Regions from separate parts of the Comamonas sp. GB3 AK4-5 genome, predicted to be linked through region 3. Evidence: predicted binding sites of a transcription regulator. Region 3 holds the regulator's gene; each other region holds the start of a gene.

What was found. The regulator LexA, encoded in region 3, represses DNA repair genes until DNA is damaged. The targets are predictions, from matches to a motif close to ACTGTATNNNNATACAGT.
Region 1: recA (recombinase RecA) is a predicted target of LexA. The motif match lies at 2,418-2,435, and genes of this name have one in related genera.
Region 2: ACA027_RS10315 (LexA family protein) is a predicted target of LexA. The motif match lies at 3,019-3,036, and genes of this name have one in related genera.

The regions. Positions count from the first base shown of each region.
Region 1 is NZ_CP166730.1:4,800,147-4,807,679, forward strand. Features, by position in the region: gene ACA027_RS21245 (sensor histidine kinase N-terminal domain-containing protein) at 1-805, opposite strand, end outside; gene ACA027_RS21250 (response regulator) at 972-1,646, opposite strand; gene ACA027_RS21255 (MarR family winged helix-turn-helix transcriptional regulator) at 1,842-2,345, opposite strand; gene recA (recombinase RecA) at 2,495-3,619, shown strand; gene recX (recombination regulator RecX) at 3,854-4,312, shown strand; gene ACA027_RS21270 (transporter substrate-binding domain-containing protein) at 4,620-5,462, shown strand; gene ACA027_RS21275 (SDR family oxidoreductase) at 6,065-6,835, shown strand; gene ACA027_RS21280 (fumarylacetoacetate hydrolase family protein) at 6,942-7,533, shown strand, end outside.
Region 2 is NZ_CP166730.1:2,264,050-2,271,582, forward strand. Features, by position in the region: gene ACA027_RS10295 (H-NS family nucleoid-associated regulatory protein) at 159-344, opposite strand; gene ACA027_RS10300 (hypothetical protein) at 777-962, opposite strand; gene ACA027_RS10305 (hypothetical protein) at 1,819-2,049, shown strand; gene ACA027_RS10310 (Arm DNA-binding domain-containing protein) at 2,251-2,433, shown strand; gene ACA027_RS10315 (LexA family protein) at 2,590-2,946, opposite strand; gene ACA027_RS10320 (hypothetical protein) at 3,262-3,447, opposite strand; gene ACA027_RS10325 (IclR family transcriptional regulator) at 3,624-4,412, opposite strand; gene ACA027_RS10330 (MFS transporter) at 4,468-5,820, opposite strand; gene dmpG (4-hydroxy-2-oxovalerate aldolase) at 5,935-6,954, opposite strand; gene ACA027_RS10340 (acetaldehyde dehydrogenase (acetylating)) at 6,969-7,533, opposite strand, start outside.
Region 3 is NZ_CP166730.1:2,717,441-2,724,973, forward strand. Features, by position in the region: gene ACA027_RS12230 (Trm112 family protein) at 1-177, shown strand, start outside; gene kdsB (3-deoxy-manno-octulosonate cytidylyltransferase) at 202-987, shown strand; gene adk (adenylate kinase) at 1,369-2,025, shown strand; gene ACA027_RS12245 (asparaginase) at 2,205-3,197, opposite strand; gene lexA (transcriptional repressor LexA) at 3,280-3,948, shown strand; gene ACA027_RS12255 (hypothetical protein) at 4,365-4,508, shown strand; gene pdxH (pyridoxamine 5'-phosphate oxidase) at 4,758-5,420, shown strand; gene ACA027_RS12265 (electron transfer flavoprotein-ubiquinone oxidoreductase) at 5,751-7,457, shown strand.

The DNA of each region.
Region 1 (7,533 bases), 2.1 Mb from region 3:
GCATGCGCAGGCCTGCCAGCGGGGTCTTGAGCTGGTGGGCCGCATCGGCCAGAAAGCGCTTTTGCGTGGCAATGGAGTCGTTCAAGCGCCGCAGCAAGTCGTTCACCGCGTCCACCAGCGGCGCCACTTCCATGGGCACGGCCTTGTGGTTCAGCGGTGAAAGATCGTCGGGCTTGCGCGCGCGGATGCGCTCTTCCAGCCGGTGCAGCGGCTTGATGCCACGCGCCAGCGCCAGCCACACCAGCAGCACCGAAAGCGGCAATATGACGAACTGCGGCAGCATCACGCCCTTGATGATTTCCGCCGCCAGCACGCTGCGCTTTTCACGGGTTTCGGCCACCTGCACCAGGGCCAGCACCTCGCGGTCCAGCGGCACGCGCACCCACAGGGCTGCCACGCGGATGGGCACACCGCGCAGCTCGTCGTCACGCAGCTGCACCTGACCTATGGGAGGGTCGTCGCGCACATCGCGCTCGGGCGGCATGGGCATGTCGCGCTCCCCTGCCAGCTGCTCGCTGCCGGCACCCAGAATCTGGTAGTACACCATGTCCGAGTCGTCGGCCCGCAGCAGCTCACTGGCCGGGCGCGGCAGGTAGAACTGCACCTCGCCGTTTTCCACCACCAGCAGCTGGGCCAGGGCCTGGGCGTTGTATTCCAGCGCACGGTCAAAAGGCTTGTTGGCCAGCTCCTGGGCCACCAGCCAGGTCAGCGCCAGCGACACCGGCCACAGCAGCAGCAGGGGCGTGAGCATCCAGTCGAGAATCTCGCCAAAAAGAGACCGCTGCTCGCGCTGAAAAATATTCATGCAGTGTGTGTCAGGAATGCCATGCCGGACTGTGGGACACAGGCCCCGATCTGGACTGCAGTCTAGGTGTTTGCATTCGATGGAATCACGAGGCGGTGGGCTGCAGACCGTGCCGCAGCACGGCAAGCCGACCCCACAAAGTTAGGCGCTCGAAGACAACACCGTATCAGTGGTGGATTTTTTCCAGGCAGTAGCCCAGGCCACGCACGGTGGCGATGCGAACGGGACCGCGCTCGATCTTTTTGCGCAGGCGGTGGATGTAGACCTCGATGGCGTTGTTGCTCACCTCTTCGCCCCACTCGCACAGGCGCTCCACCAACTGGTCCTTGCTGACCAGGCGGCCCGCGCGCTGCAACAGCACTTCCAGCAGGCCCAGCTCGCGGGCAGACAGCTCCACCATCTTGCCGTCTATGGTGGCCACACGCCCGGCCTGGTCATAGACCAGGGGGCCGTGCTTGATGGTGCTGCTGGTGCCGCCCATGCCGCGCCGCGTCAACGCGCGCACCCGCGCTTCGAGCTCCTGCAGCGAAAACGGTTTGGCCATGTAATCGTCCGCACCGAAGTCCAGGCCCTGGACACGCTCTTCCACACTGTCAGCGGCAGTGAGGATCAGCACCGGCAACGCATCGCCACGGCTGCGCATCTTCTTCAGGACTTCCAACCCATGCATCTTGGGCAGGCCAAGATCCAGGATCAGCAGATCGAACTGGTCATTGGCCAGCAGGGCGGCATCGGCTTCGGTGCCGCTGGCCACATGGTCCACCACGGCCCCTGCGCCGCGCAGGCTGCGCAGCAGTCCATCGGCCAGCACCTGGTCGTCTTCGGCGATGAGGATGCGCATGGGAAATCTCCTGGGTTCGCCGCGGTCGGGCCACGGTCATTTATATGTGGTGCTGCCAGGGCGCCCCTGCTACCGCCGGCCAGCCGTCGTATTTTAGAAGCCGTCCATCCCGGCCACCAGCGGACTTTCCCCGGGGAAATGACAGCCACCCCGAATCTTGACCTGCAGCAAGCCTCCAGGGCGCACAGGCCAGGCTCAGGCCAGGGTGCCGCTGTCGCTGGCGTAGGCCTCCAGGCCAATCTTCACCACCGTGGCCACCTCCTCGCCCACGGCCTCCACAAACTCGGCCTCGGCCTGGGCCACCGCGTCGTGAAAGGCCTGCAGCCAGGCCAGGCCGGTGGCGGTAAAGCGCACACGCCGGGCCCTGGCATCCAGCGGGTCCACCTCGCGCGTGACCAGGCCCCAGGCCTCGCACTGGCCCACCAGGTCGGCCATGGACTGCTTGGCTATCCCGGCCTTGTCCGCCAGGTCGGTGATGCGGTCGCCCACCAGCGACAAATGCCGCGTGATGTGGATATGGGCAGCGCTCACCTGGTCGCGTGCCGCCAGGTTGGACAGGGCCAGCGGCACCTCCACCGCACGCGCCATCAGCTGCAGCACACGGGCATCGAAACGGCGCATGGCATGGCCCAGCAGGCGGCCCAGATGGGTCTGGCGCCAGGCATCAGCAGGGGGAATAGCGGGTTGCAGCTCGGTCATGGCGACATGGTAGCAATAGACAGGCAAACTGACTAAATATTGTTAGATTTCATTTTTACTCTCGCCTAAACTACTGTTCAAGCATCCAGCCTGGTAAAGATTCCAGTGGCTGCACCTTCTACCCCAACCACCTCTTCCAGGAGCGCACCATGAACGCCACCGCCGCCAAGACCGCCGACGCCAACAGCGAAAAAGCCAAAGCCCTGGCCGCTGCCCTTGCCCAGATTGAAAAGCAGTTCGGCAAAGGCACCATCATGAAGCTGGGTGAAGGCGAAGCCATCCAGGACATCCAGGTGGTGTCCACCGGTTCGCTGGGCCTGGATATCGCCCTGGGCGTGGGCGGCCTGCCCCGTGGCCGCGTGATTGAAATCTACGGCCCGGAATCCTCCGGCAAGACCACGCTGACCCTGCAGGTGATTGCCGAGATGCAAAAGCTGAGCGGCACCTGCGCCTTCATCGACGCCGAACACGCCCTGGACACCGGCTACGCCCAAAAGCTGGGCGTGAACCTGAGCGAGGTGCTGATCAGCCAGCCCGACACCGGCGAGCAAGCCCTGGAGATCTGCGACAGTCTGGTGCGCTCCGGCGCTGTGGACCTGATCGTCATCGACTCGGTGGCCGCCCTGACCCCCAAGGCCGAAATCGAAGGCGAAATGGGTGACCAACTGCCCGGCCTGCAGGCCCGCTTGATGAGCCAGGCATTGCGCAAGCTGACCGCCACCATCAAGAAGACCAATTGCACGGTCATCTTCATCAACCAGATCCGCATGAAGATCGGCGTGATGTTCGGTTCGCCCGAAACCACCACCGGCGGCAATGCGCTGAAGTTCTACGCCTCGGTGCGCCTCGATATCCGCCGCACCGGCACCATCAAAAAGGGTGACGAGGCCATCGGCAACGAAACCAAGGTCAAGGTGGTGAAGAACAAGGTCTCGCCCCCGTTCAAGACGGCCGAATTCGACATTCTGTTTGGCGCCGGCATCTCGCGCGAAGGCGAAATCCTGGACCTGGGCGTGAACGCAAAGATTCTGGAAAAGTCCGGTGCCTGGTATGCCTACAACGGCGAAAAAATCGGCCAGGGCCGCGACAACTCGCGTGAATTCCTACGCGAAAACCCGGCACTGGCCATCGAAATCGAAAACAAGGTGCGCGACAGCCTGGGCATCACCCTGATCCCCGTGGCCGCCGGCGAAGAAGCCGCCAAGCCCACCGCCAAAGGCAAAAAGGGCGACAAGAACGCTGCCATCGACGAAGACGGTGTGATTCAAGCCTGAGAAAACACCCCCTGAGGCGCTGTGCGCCTTCCCCCCTCTCTCGCTACGCGGAAGGGGGACGGCACCAGCGCTTACCGGGGAGACAAGGCGGCCCTTGCGCGGTACCCTGACATGGGCCGCGCCGGTTGAAGACTGCTCCCTGCTGGCGCGGAAAATCGCTTCGATCCCGCCGTAAAAGTTAGCCATCTTCGCGCAGGGGTTCCTGCGCTTTTTTTGTTTGTGGAGCATCACGGCATGGGCTTTGCCAAACTGTCCCTCACCGGCCGCGCGCTGCGGCTGTTGGCCCAGCGCGAGCATTCACGGCTGGAGCTGGAACGCAAGCTGGCGGCCCATGTGGAAGAAGGCGAAGACCTGGCCACCGTGCTGGACGCGCTGGAGGCCAAGAACTTCATCAGCCCCGAGCGGATGGCCCAGTCCGTGGTCTACACCCGCAGCAAAAAGCTGGGCACGGCCCGTGTGGTGCAGGAGCTGCGCAGCAAAGGGCTGGACGACGATATCGTGCGGGCCGCCGCCGAACAGCTGCGCGCCACCGAACACGCCCGCGCCCATGCCGTGTGGCTGCAAAAATTCGGCAGCCCACCCACCACGCCGCAAGAGCGCATGAAGCAAATGCGCTTTCTGGCCAGCCGTGGCTTTGGCGGTGACGTGGTGCGCCGCGTGCTGCAAGGCCGCGAGGACGAGGACTTCGGCTGAAGCCCTGCCTGCGGCAGCAAGCTGCCAATCTGCAGCGTGGATGAAACACACCCGAGACACTACCAATGCACGCCCCCTGTGCTTTGGATACGCTGCCCCTGGCTGCTATCAGGCAGGCACGCAGCAAAATTCATAGCTTTCAACGCTTGATGCACAAGCCACACAGGCTGTTTTTGCTGTGAGACCCGCGCAATGCGCAGCCCTTCGGCCCAATGGGCTTGGCGGTCCAAAGGTGCTTGCACCACAGTGCAACTGCCTTTTGGCACGCATGGATCCCGTGGTCCCCACCACCGCAAAGGAGACAGATATGCCCCTGCACATGCTCCACTCCAAGCCGGCCCGCCACAAACGGCCGGCATTGCCCTCCTTCCTCGCGCTGCTGGCCTGCAGCCTTGCCTTGCTGGGCATCGGCACGGCACAGGCCGATCAGCTCGACAGCATCATGACCGCCAAAAAGCTGCGCGTGGCCATTGACCTGGCCGTGCCACCCTATGGCATGAAGAACAGCCAGCAACAGCCCACGGGCTCGGACATGGAAACCGCCCAGTTGCTGGCCAAGGACCTGGGCCTGGCGCTGGAGATCGTGCCCACCAACGGCGCCAGCCGGATTGCGCTGCTGCTGGGCAACAAGGCCGACGTCGTGATCTCCAGCCTCTCCATCACCCCCGAACGGGAGCGGATCATTGATTTTTCCCGGCCCTATGCCGGCATCTTGTCGGTCGTGGGCGCGCCCAAAAGCCTGGTGGTCAAAAAGGCCGCCGACCTGGAAGGCAAGACCATCGCCACGGCGCGCGGCACCACCAATGACCAGGAGCTCAGCAAGATCGCGCCCCAGAGTGCGACCGTAGTGCGCTTTGACGATGATGCCGGCAGCCTCGCGGCCGTGGTCAGTGGCCAGGCCCAGGTGTTTGCCACCGCACCCTCTTTGCTCAAGGCCGTGAACGACGCCAACCCGGCCCGGCAGATGGAAGTCAAGCTGGTCATGAAGGTCAACCCCCTGGCCATAGGCATGCGCAAAGGCGAGACCCGGCTCAAGGCCAAGGTCGACACCTGGATAGGGAGCCAGCTCAAAAACGGCCAGCTCAACACCATCTACAAAAAGTTCCACGGCACCGACCTGCCCGAGCTGATCCTGCACGCCGGGGGCTGACACCCCGTCTGCGCCGCCCCGGCGCTGGCCCACGGATTACTGCCCCTGAGATCGCGAACACATTCTGAGAGCTTGTTGACGATCTCCTCGCGGCGGGCACCGCAGGCTGTGCTGCAGCACAGCAAGGCAACCACGTTGACGACCTGCACCCACCCTCGCGCCTGGTGAGCCTCCGCCGTGCTCCGGCATGGCTGCGCGCCTACGCCCATCTGCCGCCACCCCACCCGGCGGGCCGGCACAGGCCCCGCAGCCCAGGAGCCCAGGAGCCCAGGAGCCCAGGAGCCCAGGACCATAGTCTCCCCCGCGATGAAGCAACAGCGGACCCACAGCAGCCGCATCAAGGCTTGTCCCCAACACAGTCCTACGGGCCGGGAACGGCCTGAAAGCGCCCACTACACGGCCTTGCCCATGCTTCAATTTCTTAGGTAAAAATTTTTTACAATCTGAAGACAGAAGAGGAATCAACCAAAGAAGCTGCTTTTTACCTTAGTGAAAACGCTTAAATACATGCTCTACCTCTGGACTTCTGGTGTGATGGGTCTAGTATTAATTTCACATAAGAAATTAATTTTCAAATACAAACCCATCAGCAAGGAGTTGGTATGCAACGCGTCAGCGGAAAAACAGCCCTGGTCACGGCCGCAGGCAAGGGCATAGGCAAGGCCAGCGCATTGGCGCTGGCACAGGAGGATGCTCTGGTCTGGGCGACCGATGCAGACGAACAGGCCTTGGCCGAACTCCACGAGCAAGCCAAGGCCCAAGGGCTTGCCAATCTGCGCACGGCCCGGCTGGATGTACGCGATACCGCTGCCGTGCATGCTTTTGCCAACCGGGTGGGCCGCCTTGATGTGCTGTTCAACTGCGCGGGCTTTGTGCACCACGGCAGCATTCAAGAATGCAGCGAAGCGGATTGGGACTTCAGCATGGACCTGAACGTCAAGTCCATGTACCGCACGATCAGCGCCTTCTTGCCCGCCATGCTGGCCCACGGCAACGGCTCCATCATCAACATGGCTTCAGCGGCCTCCAGCGTCAAGGGCGTGGCCAAGCGCTTTGCCTATGGCACTTCCAAGGCCGCCGTCATCGGCCTGAGCAAGGCCGTGGCTGCCGACCATGTGCAGCAAGGCATTCGCTGCAATGCCATCTGCCCGGGCACGGTCGAGTCGCCCTCGCTGCAAGGCCGCATACGCGAACAGGCAAGGCAGGCCGGCATGGACGAGGCCGCCGTACGCGCCGGTTTTGTGGCCCGTCAGCCCATAGGCCGTGTGGGCCGAGCCGAAGAGATTGCTGCCCTGGTGGTCTACCTGGCCAGTGACGAATCTGCGTTCACCACCGGAACGATTCACATGATTGACGGGGGTTGGTCGAATTGAGACGAGCACCCTCCTAGTCGCTTCGCGCCTTCTCCCTCAATGGGGCGACAGCCTCGCGGCGGGGTGAGGGGCTAGTGCCAACCTAGAAACAAACAAGGAGACAAACATGAAATTGGTTCGCTATGGACATATCGGCCAGGAAAAACCCGGTCTGATCGACACCCAGGGACAGCTGCGCGACCTCTCGGCTCATGTGGCCGATATCAACGGCACAACCCTGGCACCCGGGGCCTTGCAGCAACTGGCTGCTTTGGATGCCGCCAGTCTGCCCCTGGTCAGCCAGCCCCAGCGCTACGGCGCCCCCGTAGCCCAGGTGGGCAAGATTGTGTGCGTAGGTCTCAACTACGCCGACCATGCGGCCGAAACCGGGGCCCCGATTCCGGCAGAGCCGATTCTGTTTTTAAAACCCAGCTCCTCCATCGTGGGCCCCTATGACGAGGTGGTGATTCCGCGTGGCTCGGTCAAAACCGACTGGGAGGTCGAGCTGGGCGTGGTCATCGGCACAAAGGCCTCTTATGTGAGCGAGGAAGAAGCGCTGGACTATGTGGCCGGCTACACCGTGATCAACGATGTCTCGGAGCGCGAATACCAGTTGGAACGCGGCGGCCAGTGGGACAAGGGCAAGGGCTGCGACAGCTTCTCGCCCATAGGCCCCTGGATGGTGACCCGCGACGAGGTGGCCAACCCACAGGCGCTCA
Region 2 (7,533 bases), 450 kb from region 3:
TTAACTGACTTATTCACAATACTCCAATTTATGGTAAAAAACCGTCCGTGTAACAATACTTACAATATATAGACCATGGTGTATTAATGGCATTGGAAATTAAAGAGATCAGGACAGGCTGCAGCCTGTGCTCATGCCCCCGTTTGCTGCTGGGGTAATCAGATAGGCCTCGCGGGCTTGCCGCGAATCCACGCTGGTTCGTTTCCGCGCCCGGTCCAGGTATTGCCGGTTTCCGGGTTGCGGCTGTTGGCCGACACGGAGCCCGTGGCACTGCGAGTTGTTGCCCACGGATTGATGGCAGGCGCACCGCAGCTTTGCTGCATTGCTGGTCTGGTTGCGCGCATTGATGATTGCGCGGTGCTTGTGTCGGTACCGGGCTTCGGTTTGCCTGCATTCACGGCAGGTTTCTCGGCCGCTACACCGCCAGGTCGCGGCCACGGCGGTCAGTGACCGGCACCTAGCGCACGGTGCAAAACCCCTGCTCGGGCAGCAGCCAGCAGCCAGCGGGTAGTGCCGACGGTGGTGGTCACTTTTTCGCTTTTCCAACCGAGGTATTCGGCCAGCCCCGTAACGGTCATGGGCCCTGCTGCTTTGAGAGCGTGAACACGCTCTGAGGGGGCACGACCTGAGATCGGTTGATGGGTTGGAATTTCATTCTTGATCGGCAAAGAAAAAGCCCGATGCAGGGGCGAGCGGGTATCAGATGGGTATGTCGGTCATGAGGCCGGCAGCCCTCAGGCAGATGCCGGATCAGGCGAAGAGATGGAACAAGGCTTTCACGGCAGCCCCCTCTGGCACTCGGCCATGGTGCTGTCGATCCACACGCCGACCAGACCTGGCGGGCAGGCTGCGCTGGGTACGGCCATGGGCAACACGTCAGGCTCAGCCGTGGGGCCGGCCACGGCACTCAGGCCCAGGGCCAGTAGGGGGGCGATGGCCCAAGGTGTGATGCTGTTGGACATGGGGCAGTCCTTTCAGATGGCATCGGCGCTGAGCTCCATCACCTGGGGTGATTCGGTGGTCAGCTGCTGGCGGGCGCGGCTAGGTGCAGAGGAAAGGGGGGCATGGGCACAAAAGCCCACTATGTGCGAGCTTGGGGGGGCGGTGGTGGGCGGCTTCTGTGGCGCACCAGGTGCTGGTGCCGAAGGGGGCGACCTGTGCTGGCAGAATGGGGCGCGGACCCTCGTCAAAGCGCTCGGCGGCCGCGCCACGCAGGCGGCCAAAGTTGCAGCGGTAACGACTGGACATGGTGTTTCTCCAAAAAAGAAAAACCCACCGAGCGTGGGCAGGGTGGGCAAGGTCGCATGAAGCGACTCACAAGAAGAAAAAAGCCGGCGCCTTGCGGCTATCTGGGGAAAGAGAAGGGCGGGAGGAAGAGGAGAACCCCCAGACCCGGCGAAAAATCAAACTTGAGCACCTACGGCGTATATGCTCAATCAAGCTTGGCCCGGGCTGTGCCGGGCTCAGCTAGAACGGTTTCACGTCCTTACTGTCATTTCATATGAATACAACGCGCAAGTATGGTTTTTCGGGCGAGCGTGTCAGGAAATAACGCTAGGCATATATAGCCAAGCCGCAGGGCCTTCTGCTGTGGTCAAGAAAAAAGCCCACACATTGCGGGCTTGGCAAGTTGTGAGTCGGTGTTGAGAAGCTCAGAGTATCTGTACAGCATTGCTGTAGGTGGTTTCTGTACACCGGCCAGGCGTTGCCTCCTACATTTGTAATTGCCCTAATGAAAAAGTCCGATAGCATTAAAAATACGAATCACATCTTGTCTAACATCATATATGCTGAAATCTTTGTTAGCAGAGGTTTCAAATGGATGGAAAGCGTAAGTTTTTAAGTATCCAGTCAAGCTTTGACAAGGGTGGCTACATGCATCTTTTTGCCATTGCGGATGATGGCACTGCTTGGTCTGCTCTGGCATTGGGCAAGACACCCAACGCGATCCAGTGGACACAAGTCTCGCCGCTGCCCGATGTAAATATGACTACGGCAGCCGTGGACAATGTATCGATACTGAGCCGCCATTTTGCAAAAGCCTCATAACGCAATTTAAATCTTATGTATCTATAAGATTTATGGAATCGTTCCGGTTTTGAACTGACCCCGGGGTGATTCAATGCGTTGGGCAACTTGCCCCCTGCTTCCCACTGAAACCCAATAGACATGCGGCTTGCAGCCCACGGGCTGGAGGGAACGGGCAGGGACTCTGTCCTCCACCCTGGAGCTGCTGCCCATGTATGACCGATGCTCAGTGTCGTCCGTGTCGAGCGAGAGCAAGCACGCTTCACTGACCCAGATGGCCTGTACCTTCAAGTGAGTCCCAAGGGCTCCAAGCGCTGGTTCAGCAAATATAGGGCCGAAGGCAAAGAAAAGCAGCTGGCCCAGGGCTGCTCACTGGGGCGCAGGCCCGTGTTCAACCAGTACTGATTCAGGCATTCGAGGGGATTTCTGCTGGTATGACAGCGGAGAAGCTTGCTGGATTGTTTTTTGTGGCGACTCCCGCCGATGGCGCCGCATTTCGGTGCGGGCCTTTTTTGGGGACTACGCTCTTGGTCTGTGGGATGGTTTTGGCAGAGCGCCGTTCTACGTCTGGCGAAAGCGGCGCACGCTGTTGGTGACCACCCCCCAGATTTCGATATCCTGACCTGCCCCAAGGTGGATGCTGGGGTAAGCGGGGTTTTCTGCTTGCAGGGCGAACAAGCCATCACTGCAGCTATAGCGTTTGCAGGTGAACTCTCCGTCCACCCGAGCGATGACGATGTCGCCGTGCAGCGGCGCCAGGTATCTGTCCACAACAAGCAGGTCTCCATCGAAGATACCCGCGTCTTCCATGCTGTCGCCAGTTGCCCGTTGTATGAAGGTGCGCAGCGGATGCCGCACCAGTTCCTTGGCCAGGTCCATGTGGATGCTGGAGGGCGCTTTGGTGGGGCGGTCCAGCATTGGAAGAGGCATGGGGCTGGCACTGATGGGGACGGGCAGACCCGCGAGGACGCGATTGCTTTGCATGGCATAACTGTAAGCGCATACAGTATTGTGCTGTCAAGCGGGTGGGCATGCTTCCAACTGCATTTGCAGCAATCCTCGGCGCAACGTGGGCTTGTCATGGGGGTGAGACACCATGACCACGCCTTCATGGCCCAGCAGCGGGGCCGCGGGCTGAGTCAATGCGCAGGTGCTCTCTCTCAGAAAAGAAAAAAGCCCTGCAGGGCAGGGCTTGTGCGCAGGGAGGGCCGTAAAGCTGCGCTCAGCAGGCTTTTACTCCGTCTTGCCACGGCCTCGGTAGTCCAGGTCCGTTGCCGAGTAGCTTCCACGCTGGCGCCAGTCCATTTGCACAGGGCCTGCGTGTCCTGGTGGGTAGGTGATGCGTTCTTGCTCGCGCTGGAATTCCCATCGCTTTTGCTCCACGGAGTGATGAACGGTGGAAGCTTTCTTTTTGCTCATGGAGTGTCGCTCTCGGGAAAGTTGTCTAACTTTGCAGACAGTACAGTGATAAGACGCTCTAGTCCAGTGGCTGGATGGAACAGCAGGTCACCCTTCGGCCATATGCAGCCCAAAGCAAGATGGCTGCGCGCAAGCTCCCGGGCATGCAAGGCGTGGCCCTGGTCGTGTGTCGGGGGTTACGCTGCAGCGGCACCGAGCTGCAAACTGATCTTGCGCGCCACTTCCTGCACCAAGGGAATCACCTCGCGCATGCGGGCTTCATCGGTGTAGGTGACCGTGCTTGTCACGCTGATCGATGCCACGATCTCCCCGCTGGCATCGCGTACCGGCGCACCCACGCAGCGTATGCCATCCACGTTCTCGCCCATGTCAAAGGTATAGCCATTGGCGGCATAGCTTGCCATGGCGGCCAGCCATTCTTCCAGAGGCAGTGGTCCTGCAAGCCCCTTGGCGGCTTCTTGCTCGTAGCGCTGCTTCCAGGCCGTGCGGCCCTGATCGAGAATCAGCGCCTTGCCTACGCTGGTGCAGCACACCGGTTTGCGGCCGCCGATACGGGTGTTGACCTCGATAGGACGTTGGCTGCCAATCTTGTCGAGGTAAATAATGCCTTCGTCCTCGTCCAGCGCAGCCAGATGCACCGTGTCCTGGGTCTGTGCGGCAAGCTCTTCCAGAAAGGGGCGGGCCGTCGTGGTGACGGCGGATTCGCGGAAGGCCATAAAGCCCAGCTCCACCAGCCTGCTACCCAGCCGGTAGCCCTTGCGTGGTTCGAAATGCAGGTAGCGGATCTGCACCAGCGCCGATGCGAGCCGGTGCGTGGTGCTGAAGGTGATGCCTGTTTTCTCAGAGATGTCCTTGACCGTGCGGTAGCCGTCGGCGACGGCACTCACGATGTCCAGGCCACGGAACAGGGTCTGGCTGGCAAAGGGCTTGGCTGGCTTGGCAGCCTTGGTGGTGGAGGTGTTCATAGCAGGGGAGAGGCCTGGGTGATGAGGTCGTCAGCACCCATGCCGCGCCTCGGGATCACGCATCCAGCGGTTGTCCAGTACGGTCCTTGGTGAAGCTGATGGCGACCAGCGAGACCAGCGCACACAGGACAATGAAGATGGCCACCGGCACATAGCTGCCATGATAGCGAGCCACCAGCGCCGTAGCGATCAAAGGCATGGGCCCTCCGACCAAGGCTGCGCCCACTTGATAGCCCAGCGAGATGCCGGTGTAGCGCACATTGGGCGGGAAGCTCTCTGCAAAAAAGGTGCCGAGCACCGAGCCGTAGGTGGACCAGATGATGGAAAAGCCAATCACCACCGCGATGGTCGAAACCAGCGCCGAGCCCTGGTTCAACAGCCAGAAGTAGGGGCCGGCATAGATGGCAATGGCGATGGTGCCCAGAATGAACACCTTTTTGCGACCGATGCGGTCCGACAGCGCGCCAAAGTACAGCATCACCGGCACGGCAATCAGCGCCGCGATCAGCACCACGTTCAAGGCGTCCACACGCTGGTAGCCCAGGCTCACCAAGTAAGAGATGGTGAAGGTGGCGAACAGAAAGAAGGTGGAGGTCTCGACAAACTTCGCGCCGATGGCAATCAGCACCGGGCGCCAGTGTTGGGTCAGCGTTTCCATCAAAGGCATGCGCTTGTGCTCCGCGCCCTTGGGATTGGCCTTGACCTCGGCGGCCACCTTGCGAAACGAGGGGGTTTCTTCCACCTTGTTGCGAATCCACATGCCGATCAGCACCAGCACGATGGACAGCACAAAGGGAATGCGCCAGCCATAGGACAGAAAGGCCTCTTCCGAGAACACGGTGCTCAGGCCCGATGTGGCCAGATTGCCCAGTGCCAGGCCGAACAGTGCGCCAGTCTGTGGCACCGCGCCAAAGAAGCCGCGTTTGTGGGCGGGCGAGTACTCCACTGCCAGCAGCACGCCGCCACCCCATTCGCCGCCCAATGCCAGGCCCTGCAGCAAGCGCAACACGGTCAGCATAATGGGCGCCCAGATGCCGATCTGGGCATAGGTGGGCGTGAGGCCGATGAGCACCGTGGACAGACCCATGATGGACAGCGTGATGACCAGGGTCTTCTTGCGGCCCACGCGGTCGCCGATGTGGGCGAACACGACGCCGCCAATGGGACGGATCAAAAAGGCGAGCGCAAACGAAGCCAGGGCCAGCAGCTGGCTGGTGATGGGGTCGTCGGCCGGGAAGAATAGCTTGGCGAACACAATGGACGACATAGTCCCGTACAGGAAATAGTCGTACCACTCGATGGTGCTGCCCACTGCGCTACCGAAAAGGGCGCGGCGGCGGTCGGTATCGCTGATGGTGGCTTCGGTGTTGCGCTCCTGCGCTGCCGGGGGGAGTTGTGTAGCAGTCATTGGTTTGTCTCTTGGGTGTTTGGCCGACGCAAACGCCTGTGGTGCCGCCAGGCACACCGCAAAGATGTGCCTGTGGCGATCGCAAGTGCCTGCCCGGTTTTTATTTTTCGGTGCTCAGGTGCGCTGTTTGAGCAGGTCCAGCGCCACGTCCACAATCATGTCTTCCTGTCCACCGACCATGCGGCGCTTGCCCAGTTCGACCAGGATGTCCACCGTCTTGATGTGGTACTTGGCGGCCGCTGCCTCGCTGTGGCGCAGGAACGAGCTGTACACACCGGCATATCCCAGTGCCAGCGTCTCGCGGTCCACGCGCACCGGGCGGTCCTGCAGGGGGCGCACGATGTCGTCGGCCGCATCCATGAGCTGGTACAGGTCGGTGCCATGGTTCCAGCCCATGCGGTCGATGGCGGCGATGAAGGCCTCCAGGGGGGCATTGCCAGCGCCCGCGCCCATGCCTGCCAGGCTGGCATCCACGCGGTCACAGCCTTCTTCCACGGCCACGATGGAGTTGGCCACACCCAGGCTCAGGTTGTGGTGGGCATGCATGCCGGTATGGGTTTCGGGCTGGAGCACTTCCTTGAAGGCGCGAAAGCGGTCACGCACATCCTGCATGCCCAGGGCGCCGCCCGAATCCACCACATAGCAGCAGGTCGCGCCATAGCTCTCCATGAGCTTGGCCTGCTGGGCCAGCGTCTGGGGCGTGGTCATATGGCTCATCATCAAAAAGCCCACGGCCTCCATACCCAGCTTGCGGGCGTATTCGATGTGCTGGCGGGAGACATCGGCCTCGGTGCAGTGCGTGGCCACGCGCACCACGCGCACGCCGGCTTCGTAGGCGTTCTTCAGGTCGTGCACGGTGCCTATGCCGGGCAGCAGCAGCGTGGCGATCTTGGCGTTCTGAACGACGCTGGCCACGCCCTCTATCCATTCGAGGTCGGTGTGCGCGCCAAAGCCGTAGTTGAAGCTGGAGCCCTGCAGGCCGTCGCCGTGCGCCACTTCGATGGAGTCGACGCCGGCCTCGTCCAACGCCTTGGCAATCTGCTTGGCTTGCTCCACGCTGTATTGGTGGCGGATGGCATGGCTGCCATCGCGCAGCGTCACGTCGGAGATGTAGATTTTTTTGCTTGGATTCATGGTGTGTGCTCCTCTCAAGCGCGTGCAGCAGCGGCCAGCATGCGTTCGGCCATATGTTCTGCGGTGCGCAGGCCGGCGCTGGTCATGATGTCCAGATTGCCTGCGTAAGCAGGCAGGTAGTGGGCCGCACCCTCGACCTCCAGGAAGATGGAAGTCTTCAGCCCGGTGAGGGCATCGCCCACGCCGGGAATGCGGATGGGCTGGGCAATGCGGTCAAACTGCACTTGCTGCTTGAGGCGGTAGCCGGGCACATAGGCCTGTACTGCGGCCGCCATCTCCTCGACCGACCGGGCGATGGCGGCTTCATCCGCCAGCTCGCTCAGCGTGTAGACCGTGTCGCGCATGATCAGCGGAGGCTCGGCCGGGTTCAGCACGATGATGGCCTTGCCCTTGCTGGCGCCGCCCACCACTTCGATGGCCTTGGAGGTTGTCTCGGTGAACTCGTCGATATTGGCGCGGGTGCCGGGGCCTGCGCTCTTGCTGGAGATGGACGCCACGATCTCGCCGTAATGCACCTTGGCCACGCGCGAGACGGCCGCCACCATGGGGATGGTGGCCTGGCCACCGCAGGTGACCATG
Region 3 (7,533 bases):
CCCAAACTGCTTGAACTGCTGGTCTGCCCCGTCACCAAGGGCCCGCTGCGCTATGACGCCGAACGCAAGGAACTGGTCTCGCGCAGCGCCCGCCTGGCCTACCCCGTGCGCGACGGCATCCCCGTGCTGCTGGAAAACGAAGCCCGCACCCTGAGCGACGAAGAACTGGAAGCCTGAATCCCCCTGGAAAGCCTTGCCGCCATGTCTGCTGCCGTTCCCTTTACCGTACTGATCCCCGCGCGCCTGGCTTCCAGCCGCCTGCCCAATAAGCCGCTGGCCGATATTGCCGGCCTGCCCATGGTGGTGCGTGTGGCCCGCCAGGCCGCATTGAGTGCTGCCAGCCGCGTGGTGGTGGCCGCCGACAGCGCCGCCATTGCCCAGGCCTGCGCCCAACATGGTGTGCAGGCCGTGCTCACCCGCGAAGACCATCCCAGCGGCAGCGATCGCCTGGCCGAAGCCTGCGAACAGCTGGGACTGCAGGGCGACGACATCGTGGTCAACGTACAAGGCGATGAGCCCCTCATCGATCCGGCATTGATCGACGCCGTGGCCCAGCTGCTGCAGGCCCGCCCCCAGGCCAGCATGTCCACCTCTGCCCATCCCATTGCCAGCCTGGCCGACTACCAGAACCCCAATGTGGTGAAAGTGGTGTGCAACGCCCTGGGCCTGGCGCATTACTTCAGCCGCGCCCCCATTCCCCACCACCGCGACCACAACGGCAGCGCCTGGTGGGACGCCGCTCCAGCGGCGCAGACCGGCTTTGGGCCGCTGCGCCACATCGGAATTTACGCATACCGCGCGGGGTTTCTGCGCCAGTTTCCGCAGCTCACGCCCGCCCCCACGGAGCAGGTCGAAGCCCTGGAGCAGCTGCGCGCCCTGTGGCATGGCCACCAGATTGCCGTGCATGTGACACAGAACGCGCCCGGCGCCGGCGTGGACACGCCCGAAGATCTGGAGCGCGTGCGTGCGCTGCTGGCCCGTCACTGAATAGACACAATCCGTAAAAAGAGAGCAGTTTGCACGCATGTTTCCTGCACTTCGCAGCAAAAGCATGCGCAAAGGCAGAGCACACCAGTGACTGCCGCTCACTTTTTCACAAAGCGCGCCACGGCATTCTTGTAGAAGACTGCTTTGCACTCTTGCACAAGACCTGCCGCACGCACCGCTGGCCGGCCTGACACAAGCCTGTCGCCACTCCCTTTGCACCGCCCGCGCCATGCAAGATATGCAGCCCATGCATGTAAGCGGCTGTCAGGTGCATGCGTGCTATCCTTGCCCGCGAAAAAACACTGCCGGTCTGCCTCCTGCCCCAACGTAGGGCGTGAACGCGCGGACTGAGGCCCGATATCACCCATCTCGAGGAATTCCATGAAACTGATTTTGTTGGGCGCACCCGGCGCCGGCAAAGGCACGCAAGCTGCTTTCATCTGCCAGAAGTACGGCATTCCGCAGATCTCCACCGGAGACATGCTGCGCGCCGCCGTCAAGGCCGGAACCCCCCTGGGCCTGCAAGCCAAGGCCGTGATGGATGCCGGCCAGCTGGTCAGCGATGAGCTGATCATCAACCTGGTCAAGGACCGCATCACCCAGAGCGACTGCGCCCAGGGTTTTCTGTTCGACGGCTTCCCTCGCACCATTCCCCAGGCCGAAGCCATGAAGGCCGCCGGCGTGAAGCTGGACTATGTGCTGGAAATCGATGTGCCGTTTGACGCCATCATCGAGCGCATGAGCGGCCGCCGCAGCCACCCCGCTTCGGGCCGCACCTACCACGTCAAGTTCAACCCACCCAAGGTGGAAGGCAAGGACGATGTCACCGGTGAAGAGCTGGTGCAGCGCGAAGACGACAAGGAAGAAACCGTCAAAAAGCGCCTGGATGTCTACAGCAACCAGACCCGCCCCCTGGTGGACTACTACAGCAACTGGGCCAAGGCCGACGCCGCTGCTGCCCCCAAGTACCGCGCCATCAGCGGCACCGGCAGCGTGGAAGAAATCACCCAGCGCGCGCTGAGCGCTCTGGCATCCTGATCGCAGCTGCTGCACAGCAAAAGGCCGGTGGTGACACCGGCCTTTTTTATGGACAAATCCAAGGAAAACGCAGCACCTGACTGCACAGGCAGCTCACTTTTTAGCTCTGCCTAGCGGCCCGACGCCTTCCCCTTTTGGGGAAAGGTTGAGATGGAGGCGCCCCAGCCTCCGCCGCCACACTATCTATCCGTTCGGGGCCAACCCATCAGCTCCAGCATCAGGCTGATGCGCGCCTTCACCGCAGGCAGTGCGCTCACGCGGCTGTCATCGGCACCCTGGGCCTGGACGATGCGGCCCTGGGCGCAGCGCGTGGTGCAGCGCACAGCCAGGCCATGCGCCTGGGCATGGTCCAGCGCGGCATCCAGGGCTTTGTGGGTGGTGCCGTTGCCGGTGCCCGCCACCACCAGCCCGCGCACGCCGGCCGCGCACAAGGCCTGCACCTGGGCCAGGGCCGCGGCGGCGCTGCTGCCCGCATGGCTGAGCAGCACCTCCACCTGCGGCCAAGACTCGGCCTCCGGCAAGGCCGTAGCCGGGGGCTGCGGTGCGGACTGGACCTGGACCGCCGCCATGCTGGCTGCCGCCCAGCGCACCCGCCCCTCTTCCACCCAGCCCAGCGGGCCGGCTTCGCCGCCGTCGAATGCATCCACCCGGTAGGGGTGGACCTTGCACACCTGGCGGGCGCTGAACACCCGCCCCGCAGCCACGACCAACACGCCCCGCCCCTGTGCAGCCGCATCGGTCGCACAGGCCACGGCATCGCGCAGATTGCCCGGGCCGTCGGCGGAAATGGCAGTGGCCGGGCGCATGGCGCAGGTCAGCACCACGGGCTTGGCAGGCGCCAGCACGCATTGCAAAAACCAGGCCGTTTCTTCCAGCGTGTCCGTGCCGTGGGTGATGACGATGGCCGCCACATCATCGCGCGCCAGCAGCTGGGCACAGCGCCGGGCCAGCAGCAGCCAGGTGGCGTGATCCATATCCTTGCTGTCCAGCTGGGCCAGTTGCTCGGCCTGCAGCGCGGCACCCGCCAGCTGCTGCAAATCGGGCACGGCCTGCAGCAGCTCGGCCACGCCCAACTGGGCGGGGCGATAGCCCACGCCGGTACCGGCATGCTCGGCCAAGCCCGCAATCGTGCCCCCCGTCCCCAGGATGACGATGTTTTTGCCACATTCCACTTGCAGTCCTTTCCAAACTGGTCAAAAATACAGGTACTGGATGAACACACAGTATTCATCTTTGATCGATCAAGGAATGCCCATGGACCACCCCAAGCTCACCCCCCGGCAACAGCAGATTCTGGACCTGATCCAGTCTGCCATTGCCCGCACCGGCGCCCCGCCCACCCGGGCCGAGATCGCCAACACCCTGGGTTTCAAATCCGCCAATGCTTCGGAAGAGCACCTCAAGGCCCTGGCCCGCAAGGGCGTGATCGAGCTGGTCAGCGGTACCTCGCGCGGCATTCGCCTGTGCGCCGAGACGGTGCGCAGCATCAATGCCGCACGCGGCAACAGCTTTGCCCTGCCGCTGTCCGCCATGCAGCCGCTGCAGCTGCCCCTGGTGGGCCGGGTGGCGGCGGGCTCGCCCATTCTGGCGCAAGAACATATCGACCAAACCTATGCCGTCGAGGCCAGCATGTTTGCCCACAAGCCCGACTACCTGCTCAAGGTGCGCGGCATGTCCATGCGCGACGCCGGCATCCTGGACGGCGACCTGCTGGCCGTGCAGTCCACCCACGAGGCCCGCAACGGCCAGATCGTGGTGGCCCGCCTGGGCGATGACGTCACCGTCAAACGCCTGCGCCGCGCGGGCCAGCGCATCGAGCTGCTGCCCGAAAACCCCGACTACCCCATCATCCATGTGCATCCGGAAGAGCCTTTTGCCATTGAAGGCCTGGCCGTGGGCCTGATCCGCAACACGCTGATGTAACGCGCCCAGCGCCACAGGCCGCCGGCTCAGCCCGAGCCCCGGCAGCCTCCCCACCAGCGCTACGGCGCTGCCTGCCACCGCACCGGCACCTGCCTCGCGCATGCCCCGGTCGGGCTTTGCTCACCTTTTTTCCGCTCCGCATCAGGTTTTCATGGCCTGAGGGAGTTTCTACGCCCGCGACAGAAAGCGAGTCCTCCATGCGCCTGTTCACCACATCCCGCACCCTTGCCGGCTTTGCCACCTCGGCACCACGGTCGGCAGCGCTGTCGACAGCCTCTTCCCTGCGCCAGCCACGGGCTCGCCGCACTACAGCGCGGCACGGCGCCTCCCGCGCAGGCACAGCGCCAAGCGCCGGCAGACTTGCCAGCCATGCAAGCACCCCGACCGCCCCGCTTGCTGGCGCACAACTGCCTGCCATGGCCGCCAACGACAGCAGCTATGACGCCGTGACCCTGGACGACAAGGTGCGCATTCTGCGCAGCGACGCCAACGACCACGCCCGCATGGTGCTCAGCGGCCGCATGGCCGATGTGTGTGCAGCGCTGGAAAAGATGTCATAACTCCCTGGGTCGCCTACGACGCCATCCCCCAAGGGGGACGACACCGGCACGGCGGGGCGGCCCTTGCGCGGCGTCTCCGAGCTCGGTTGCGCCAGCTTTATGCGTATTGGATCAAACAAAGCTTGAGATGATCTTTGCAGCCCCACCGAGAGCGTGAACACGCTCTGAGACATCATGGGCACCGCTCTTGCCACCCGGTTGCTGATCTGTATGGCCTATATGCCTGGCACGCAGGCGCACAATGGCGGCATGAGCCAGATTTCCACCCACATTGCCGACCTGCGCAAAAGCTACGAGCGCGCAGAACTCCATGAAGCGGCCTCCCAGGCCGATCCGCTGGCGCAGTTCGACCAGTGGATGCAGGAAGCCGTGAATGCCCAAGTGCTGGAGCCCAATGCCATGACCGTGGCCACCGTGGGTGGCGATCTGCGCCCCAGCACCCGCATTGTGCTCATCAAGGGTTATGACGCACGCGGCATCGTCTGGTACACCAATTACGACAGCCGCAAGGGCTCGGAGCTGGCGGGCAACCCGTTTGCGGCGCTGCAGTTTCACTGGGTGGAGCTGGAGCGCGTGGTGCGCATCGAGGGCCGGGTGGAGCGTGTGAGCGACGAGGAAAGCGACAGCTACTACCGCAGCCGGCCACTGGATTCGCGCATAGGCGCCTGGGCCAGCCCGCAAAGCCAGGTGATTTCCGGACGCGGCGTGCTGGTGGCCAATGCCGCCAAATATGGAGCCCAGTTTCTGCTGAACCCGCCACGCCCGCCGCACTGGGGGGGGTTTCGCCTGGTGCCCGACCGCTGGGAATTCTGGCAGGGCCGCAAAAGCCGTTTGCATGACCGCCTGCGCTACCGCGCCGAAGCAGGCACCGATGACAACGTGCGGTGGCTGCGCGAACGTCTGGCACCCTGACCCCTGCCCCCTCCTGACCCCGGCCACTGGCGCATCGCGGATTCGATGTGCGTCAAGGTCGGCCACCGCACCATAGCCGATGATGGGGCATCGCATACGGCGTGATACGGCATAAATGGGCTTCGCAGCACAGCAAGAAAACCAGCGATTGCGTCACCAAGGTGTCAGCAAAACATGTGCAAGCCGTCATATTTCCGGCCTGAGCATGCCTGTGCCGCGCAAGTGATTGGGAGATGCCTTGCTCCCGCATAGAATCAGCCGCAATTTGCGGCGCTGCAGCAGCGGCTACAGCCCCACCGGATTTTCACTATTCATAAGCGAGACACCCCGATGACAAACGAAGAAATCTTGGCCCAGTACGGTCCGCGCGAAGCCATGGAGTACGACGTGGTGGTGGTCGGCGGCGGCCCTGGTGGCCTGGCCACCGCCATCCGCCTCAAGCAACTGGCCGCCGAAAAAGGCCAGGACATCTCCGTGGTGGTGCTGGAAAAAGGCTCCGAGCCCGGCGCGCACACGCTGTCGGGCGCCATCATGGACCCCAAGGCGCTGACCGAGCTGATCCCTGACTGGAAGGAAAAGGGCGCGCCCTTGAACCAGCCCGTCACGGCCGATGCCATGGTGTTCCTGAGCGAAAAAGGCTCGCTGCGCACCCCCAACTTCCTGCTGCCCAAGTGCTTTCACAACGAGGGCAACTACGTGGTGCGCCTGGGCTTTGTCAGCAAGTGGCTGGCCGACCAGGCCGAGGCCCTGGGCGTGGAAATCTTCCCCGGCTTCACCGCCGCCGAAGTGCTGTTCAACGACGACGGCTCCATCAAGGGCGTGGCCACCGGCAATATGGGCGTGGGCAAGGATGGCCAGCCCACCGGTGACTTCCAGCTCGGCATGGAGCTGCACGGCAAGTACACGGTGTTTGCCGAAGGCGCACGCGGCCATCTGGGCAAGCAGCTGATTGCCAGGTTCCAGCTGGATGCGGACAAGGATCCGCAAACCTACGGCCTCGGCATCAAGGAACTGTGGGAAATCGATCCCGCACGCCACCAGCCCGGCGCCGTGCTGCACACCGGCGGCTGGCCCATGGACGCCAAGACCTATGGCGGCGGCTTCCTCTACCACCTGGAAGACAACCTGGTCACCCTGGGCTACGTGGTGGGTCTGGACTATTCCAACCCCTACCTCTCTCCGTTCGAGGAGATGCAGCGCTGGAAGACCCACCCCAATATCCGCTACTACCTGGAAGGCGACGAGGCCAAGGGCATCAAGCCGGCCAAGCGCATCTCCTATGGCGCACGCGCCATCACGGCCGGCGGCATTCTGAGCCTGCCCAAGTTCGTCTTCCCCGGCGGCGCGCTGGTGGGCTGCGATGCGGGCTTCCTCAACGTCAGCCGCATCAAGGGCAGCCACGCCGCCATCAAGACCGGCATGCTGGCCGCCGACGCCATCTATGACGCCGTCACCGCTGGCCGCCAGGGCGATGTACTCGCCGCCTACGAAACCGCTTTTGAAAACAGCTGGCTGTACGACGAGCTGTGGAAGGCTCGCAACTTCAAGACCTGGTTCAAGAAGGGCCTGTCCACCGCCACCATCATGAATGGTCTGGAACAGTTTGTGCTCAAGGGCAACATTCCGTGGACGCTGCACCGCGACAAACCCGACCATGTGTACCTGAAGCCTGCGGCCGAATGCCAGCCCATTGCCTACCCCAAGCCCGATGGCAAGCTGACCTTTGACCGCCTCTCCAGCGTCTTCATCAGCAACACCAACCACGGCGAAGACCAGCCCGCCCACCTGACGCTCAAAGACGCATCCGTGCCCGTGAACGTCAACCTAGCCAAGTACGCAGGCCCCGAGGCCCGCTACTGCCCCGCTGGCGTCTACGAATTCGTGGCCGACGAAGACAAGGGCGGCGATGCCAAACGCTTACAGATCAATGCCCAGAACTGCGTACATTGCAAGACCTGCGACATCAAGGACCCGACACAAAACATCGTCTGGGTGACGCCGGAAGGCGGCGGCGGCCCGAACTACTCGGGCATGTAAAAACCCATAGCGATAGCACTTTGTGCACACCAGGCCTGCTTTGCAGGCCTTTTTTTATAGAAAAGATAAGCACCCC